Regions from separate parts of the Lactobacillus fornicalis genome, predicted to be linked through region 1. Evidence: riboswitches for the same ligand, from Rfam matches in the RefSeq annotation. Region 1 holds a riboswitch; the other holds the start of a gene.
What was found. A riboswitch is a leader RNA that binds a small molecule or an ion and turns the genes downstream of it on or off. The one in region 1 is predicted to bind FMN.

Region 1 (3,419 bases):
TGCTGCCAAAATATGGGCTTCATCGCCATAATCAATATTTTCTTTTCTTGCAATAAAAGTACATGCCCGATACATCGCACCGGTATCAATATAAATAAAGTCTAATTTTTTAGCAATAATCTTGGCAACTGTACTTTTTCCAGCAGAAGCTGGACCATCAATAGCTACTTGCATTTCAATAAAAAAGAGACCACGGTCTCTTTATCCTTTCTTACTTTAATTTTAACGTTTCTCCAGCCTTAATATTGGCTGTATCAGTAATATTATTCAATTTTGCTAAAGCATCAACTGTCATTCCATTCTTTTCAGCGATAGAAGATAAGCTATCGCCTTCTTTAATGACATAACTATTTGCTGCTGAACTGGATGAACTTGATGTAGTAGCACTAGCTACGCTAGATTGATAATTTGACGACGCTGTCGTAGATTTAGAACTTGAAGTTACGACATTAGCTCCAGAACTAACTCTTGAACTAGAGCTTTCAGAGGATTTCACTATTTTTATTTTTTTACTTTTTGAGCTAGAAGAACTTGAAGCAGATATTACACTCTTAGTTGGAGTTGCTACATCCGCACTCTGAGACTTAGATTTGGTCATTAAATAAAATGGCACCGCAATCAAAACAAGAATTACTAATCCTATAACCCATTTAATCCAATGGTATTCTACGGATATGGATGACTTCTGCACTTTGTGAACTTTTGCTCGTCCTTGCTTAGGCCGCTTAAAATGTTTGTAAGGGCCGTTATTTGATGAATTATTATTCACGATAAACACTCTCCCAACATAATCATTGTTATTTTAGCATATTTAAGGGTAAAGAAAAAAGCCCTTCTTAGGGCTTATCTAATATTAGTCAAATTAAAATCTCTTTGAAGCAAAATTTTCTAATTGTGGCAAAACAAATTTAATCACCATAATTGCTAAAATTCCGTTAATTACTCCCTTTACCACATTAAATGGAACAACTCCATAAAGAATATAAGTTGGTGGGAAAGTAAAATTAGCAAACTTGGCATACATAGGCATTAAAAGCCAAATATTTGCTAAGCTCATTGCAAGAGTTAAGCAAATTGTACCAACTACTACTGCTGCTATTTGCATAATGAATTTATCTTCATTTTTCTTGCTAACCATATATAAAGGCACAATATAGCAAATACTTGCCAAAAATGCTGCTATTTGGCCAACTAAAGACAGAATATTAAATCCTGATAAAGCTAAACTCAAGAAACACTTAATAAAAGCCATCCCAATTCCAGAAATTGGTCCGAATAAAAAGCTACCAATTAAAATAATGACATCTGAAAAATCCATTTTTAAAAATGGAAAAATCGGAATAATTGGGAATTCAATCTTCATTACTACAAAAGCAATTACACCAATCATTACTGCTGCTCAAGTCTTAGCTAGACTTGATCTTGACTTAGTCATAATATTTCCTCCAAACAAAAGGGTCTGCGCTCCAAGAGGCAGACCTTTGAGAAAGTATTATGTAATTTTCCTTTATCAGCCTGTCTTCTTCCATCTAGACTATACTATCGGTACCTTAGGGTTCAGCCACATAAGTGGGTTGCTGACTCAAACAGCCGGTCGGGATTTTCACCCTGCCTTGAAGACGCTTTCCTATTAAATTCAGCTTTAGTATACTACATGCTTTTCAGCTTAGCAACTTCTTCGCGAGTTAATTCACGATATTTACCTGCAGTAAGTGACTTTAAGGTTAAAAAAGCATATCGTTCACGTGATAACTTATCAACTAAATGACCTACTGCCTTAAACATTCTTTTAACTTGATGGTAATGTCCTTCATGAATTGTTAATTGAACAATTGAAGTTCCCTTTTCTCGATTAGTGCTAATGATTTTTACCTTTGCAGGTGCTGACTTTTTACCATCAATCCTTACACCATGTTTTAAACTATGTATTTCTTCTGGGGTTAAAAAGCCCTTAATTTTTGCAACATACACTTTATCTACCATATGACGAGGGTGCATTAGTTTATTAGCCAATTCACCATCATTAGTAATAAGTAATAAACCAGAGGTATCATAGTCAAGTCTCCCTACTGGATATAAACGATAAGGACTCTCTTCAAAAAAGTCCAGAACAGTTTTTCTTCCTTTATCATCTTTTACAGAAGAAATAACTCCTCTTGGCTTATATAAAAGGTAAGTATGTTTACTTTCTTTTTGAATTGGTAAGCCATCAACTTCAATATTGGCACTAGGTTCAACCTTAGTTCCCAATTCAGTTACAATTCGCCCATTAACTGCCACTCTGCCTTCAGTTATCATTTTTTCAGCTTTCCGACGAGAAGCTACACCTGCTTGAGCAATCAATTTTTGCAAACGTTCTGCCATTATCTTTCTCCTAGTCTATTTTGAGGATTATTACTATCTTTTGCCTTAAAGAGATCCACTTGTCCCTTTTCATCAATACTTTCATTTTCAAAATCTTCAATCACTGGTAAATCAGCTAAAGACTCATATCCAAAATATTGCAAGAAATAATCTGTCGTTACATATAAGTTAGGATGACCGGGGACATCTTTTTTCCCACTTGTTTTAACTAACCCCCGCCAAATTAACGTTTGAATTGCACCAGCAGAATTAACTCCTCGAATTTCATCGATTTCAACTCTCGTAATTGGTTGACGATATGCAACAATTGCTAAAATTTCTAAAGCTGATTGACTCAAGGTCTTTGAAAGATCTTTTTGATAATATTTTTCAACAACATCAGCCACATCATAACTTGTTGTCATTTTATATGTATCTTTAATTAAACTAACTTGCAAACCTGAATTTTCATCCTCAGATAGTTTTTGAGTTAATTTTTTCGCTAACTCACGCAAAGCCGGAGCTTCAATTTCTAATAATTGACACAAGTTAGCTTGTTCAACACCTGTATCACCAGCTAAGTATAATAAACTTTCTAATTCAGCGAGCTTAGTTGCCATTTACTAATCAATTCTTTCTAGTGTCAAATCGCCATATTCACGACCTTGACTTACTTTTATTTTTTTATTTTTACTCATTTCTAAAATAGCCAAAAAGAGTGAAATTACATCATCTAAAGTTTTAATTTTTTGAATACATGAAAAAAAGCTAACCTTTGCTACTTGTGAGAACTTATTTTCAAGCATTTTAGTCATATCACTTACAGAAGAATATTTAATCTTTACTGTAGCTGATTCTGGTGTCCGCAATTTATACCGCCGAATCAATAACGAGAAGGTATTAGCTAATTCACTCTCACTAAGTTGTCCTAATGGTAATGGAGATATGCTTTTAGCTTGTCCTACACTAGGCTCTTTGGCTACAGTAACAGGAACACTATCATTACGCTGTTTTAAATATTTAGATATTTTCTTAAAAACAGAGTATTGAACTAATTGTTCAACTAATTCTTGTCT
Region 2 (3,419 bases), on a different contig from region 1:
AGTAAGATTAGTATTTTCCTGGGTGTGGGGGATTAGTCCAACTGAAAAAATATTTTTATTTATATCCATAACCGTTAAGCTGGTCCCATTAATAGCGATGCTCCCTTGAGGGACAACTTGAGCTGTTAAACGATCTGGTAACTTAAAGAAAAGTTCAATCGCATTTTCATTTTGTTGCTTTTTGATTAAAGAAACTACGTCATCAATATGACCAGTTACAATATGACCTTCTAGGCGACTGGTTACTTGTAGAGAACGTTCTATATTTACTTGATCGCCAATTTTAGAATTTTTGAAAGTAGTTTTCTTAAATGTTTGTGGCATCATAGTAACTACAAATTTTGTTTCGGTAAAACTTTCTACAGTCAAACAACAACCGTTGACAGCTATTGAATCGCCGACTTTTAGGCCTTTTAAGTTGCTAGTACTAGTTTTAATAGTCATTGTAATAGTTTGAGTATCTTTTTTTATGGTGGCAATGGTGGCATCACCAGTAACTAATCCACTAAACATAATCTATTCTCCCGCTAATTCGAATATCTTTATCAAGTACTTGATAATCAGGCTTTATTAAATTGATATTTTCTGTAATTTCAAAGCCATCTAAGGCGTTATTACCTAGAAAAGTAGGTGAAAAATAAGTTATGAGTTCTTGAGCAAGTTTTTCCTCAATAAAAGTTTTCATGAGGGTAGGACCTCCTTCTACATAAATCGATTGCACATTATTTTGAGTCAACAGTTGCAAAACTTCCCTTAAAGAACCAGAGTGTAAAAGAAAAACTTTAATATGTGGTGGATAAGGAAATTTAGTTAGTTTGGTATTTTGAGTAAAAAGCCAAGTTTGTGCATGTTTATCTGAAAATAAGGCCAAATTTTTGTTTAACAAGCGACCGCGACGATCAAGAACAATGCGAATAGGCGGATGGTCTTGTTTAACACTAGTTAATAAAGTGGGGTTATCAATCAAAGCAGTTGAACTTCCTATCATAATTGCTTGATAATCAGCACGTTCTCTATGAACTTGTTCATAAGCTGCTTTACCAGTAATTTGGATACGTTTATCTGGATAACTACACTTATGATCAAGACTAAGAGCTTGTTTTAGGCAAATATATGGCATCTTATGTTCATAGAAGAAGTTGTAGTGCTTGTTTAGCTTTTTAGCTTCTTGAGTTAATACACCAGTAGTAACCGAAATATTATGTGATCTTAATTTTTTTATTCCTTTACCGGTAACTAAGCCATGTGGATCTATTTCACTAATTACAACACGTTTAATTTTGCTAGCAATAATTAAATCGCTACATGGAGGTTGTTTACCAGTGTGATTACAAGGTTCAAGCGTTACGTAAAGGGTTGAATTAAATAATTGTTCTGGAGTTAATTTACTGATTGCATCACGTTCAGCATGGACATCACCATATTTATGGTGGTAACCAGTTGCTAAAACTTTTCCATCTTTAACAACTACTGCGCCAACCATTGGATTAGTCCAAGTATGGTAGCGGCCTTTACTAGCAGAGTTAATTGCTAAGGCCATAAACTGTTCGTCTTTATTCATCAAATCACTTCCTTTTTTGCATGAAAAAAGCCTCGAGACAATTCTCGAGGCTAAAATTATATTCAAAGCTAAATAACACTAAAAGAGAAGGCTAGTCAAAAAAGACTAGCTTCACTAGTGCCATTAATCTTCTCCCATCTAGACTCTAACTATCGGTACCTTTAATTAGGATTCAACCACTTGCGTGGGTCGCGGACTTTACCGCCGGTCGGGAATTTCACCCTGCCCCGAAGAACATTTATATTTAATTCAAAGATTATAATACACATTAAAAAATAGTTTTTCAAGTAAACGATTCCAAATGAAAAAATAAGCTTGATTTTTTAATTTAAATATGAGAAAATAAGTAAAAATTATTAAAAGATTAAATTTTATAAATAAAGAGGGTGAATTAATGGACGAACTAAAAAAAGTTGAACGTAAGTTAACGAAAAAAGATTATTTCGTTGTTAGTTCAATGTTGTTTGCATTATTCTTTGGAGCCGGGAACTTGATTTTCCCATTGCATTTAGGGCAATTAGCAGGACATAATTGGTTCATTGCTACACTTGGTTTCTTAATTACAGGGGTAGTATTGCCATTGTTGTCAATTATGGCTATTGCTTTAACTCGCTCAGAAGGTGTTTACGATATTGGTTTACCATTAGGTGCTGGATTCGCTGTAACTTTTATGGCTTTAATTCATGCAACTATTGGACCATTTTTTGGTACGCCCAGAACAGCAACTGTTTCCTTTACAGTAGGTATTGCACCTTTTGTTGGTAAAGGTAATGAACAGCTAGCTTTGTTGATTTATTCTGCATTGTTTTTTGGTACAGCTTGTTGGATTTCATATAACGAAAAAGATATCCTAAATCGTTTGGGAAAAGTTTTAAATCCAATTTTCTTATTACTTCTATTTTTAGTGTTTTTAGTAGCAATGATTAATCCGCTAGGATCTGCGTCAGCAGGTCATGCTACTAGTGCATATTCTAATACAGGTAGTGCCTTTTTAAACGGCTTTTTAGAAGGGTACAATACAATGGATGCCTTGGCAGGATTAGCTTTTGGTATTACAGTTGTTACTGCAATTAAGCAATTGGGTAAAAAAGAAGATCGTAGTGTAGCGGTTGTTACAGCTCGTTCAGGTATATTAGGAATGGGTGCAGTTGCTGTGATTTACTTCTTCTTGATTTTAATTGGTGCAATGTCATTAGGTAAATTTACTTTATCTGCAGATGGTGGTGTAGCATTTAGTCAAATTGTGCAACACTATGCTGGATCTGTTGGACAAGCAATTTTAGCAACTTTAATGACTATTACTTGTTTAACTACAGCAGTAGGATTGGTTGCAGCATTTGGACAAGACTTCCACAAGCATTTTCCACGTTTTAGTTACCGTTTTTGGTTGTTTATGTCATCATTTGCTTCATTTTTAATTGCTAATGTAGGTTTGAATGAAATTATTGCATGGTCAACGCCATTTTTGATGTTTTTATACCCATTATCTATGGTATTGATTGTTTTATCAGTTATGGCTCCAATTATTAATAAGGATTCAACAGTATACTTCTTTACTGTTCTATTCACAGTTCCACCAGCATTACTAGATTTCATCAATGCATTGCCAGATATCGCAAGAAATCAAGCATGGGCACAAGCTTTATTAAAAGTACGAAGCATTTTACCATTGTCAGATGTAGGTATGTCATGGCTTTTGCCAGCTTTAATTGGTTTGATGATTGGATTAGTTTTATTCTTTGTAAAGAAAAAACAAGTTTCTAAACAAGCTTAATACATAAACATATTTCCTAGGAAATAAGAGCGAAGAAATTATTCTTCGCTCTTATTTTATATCTTCATTTAAATTTAATTTATT

Region 2: another riboswitch for FMN. It lies ahead of ribD (bifunctional diaminohydroxyphosphoribosylaminopyrimidine deaminase/5-amino-6-(5-phosphoribosylamino)uracil reductase RibD); the one in region 1 lies ahead of ACNDLV_RS05365 (ECF transporter S component).

The regions. Positions count from the first base shown of each region.
Region 1 covers NZ_JBLTIM010000020.1:34,260-37,678, reverse strand. The annotation lists gene cmk ((d)CMP kinase) at 1-174, opposite strand, end outside; gene ACNDLV_RS05370 (LysM peptidoglycan-binding domain-containing protein) at 212-769, opposite strand; gene ACNDLV_RS05365 (ECF transporter S component) at 863-1,390, opposite strand; FMN riboswitch at 1,514-1,625, opposite strand; gene ACNDLV_RS05360 (pseudouridine synthase) at 1,651-2,364, opposite strand; gene scpB (SMC-Scp complex subunit ScpB) at 2,364-2,963, opposite strand; gene ACNDLV_RS05350 (segregation and condensation protein A) at 2,967-3,419, opposite strand, start outside.
Region 2 covers NZ_JBLTIM010000013.1:48,699-52,117, forward strand. The annotation lists gene ACNDLV_RS03550 (riboflavin synthase) at 1-513, opposite strand, end outside; gene ribD (bifunctional diaminohydroxyphosphoribosylaminopyrimidine deaminase/5-amino-6-(5-phosphoribosylamino)uracil reductase RibD) at 506-1,564, opposite strand; FMN riboswitch at 1,684-1,800, opposite strand; gene brnQ (branched-chain amino acid transport system II carrier protein) at 1,956-3,335, shown strand; gene ACNDLV_RS03565 (LysR substrate-binding domain-containing protein) at 3,387-3,419, opposite strand, start outside.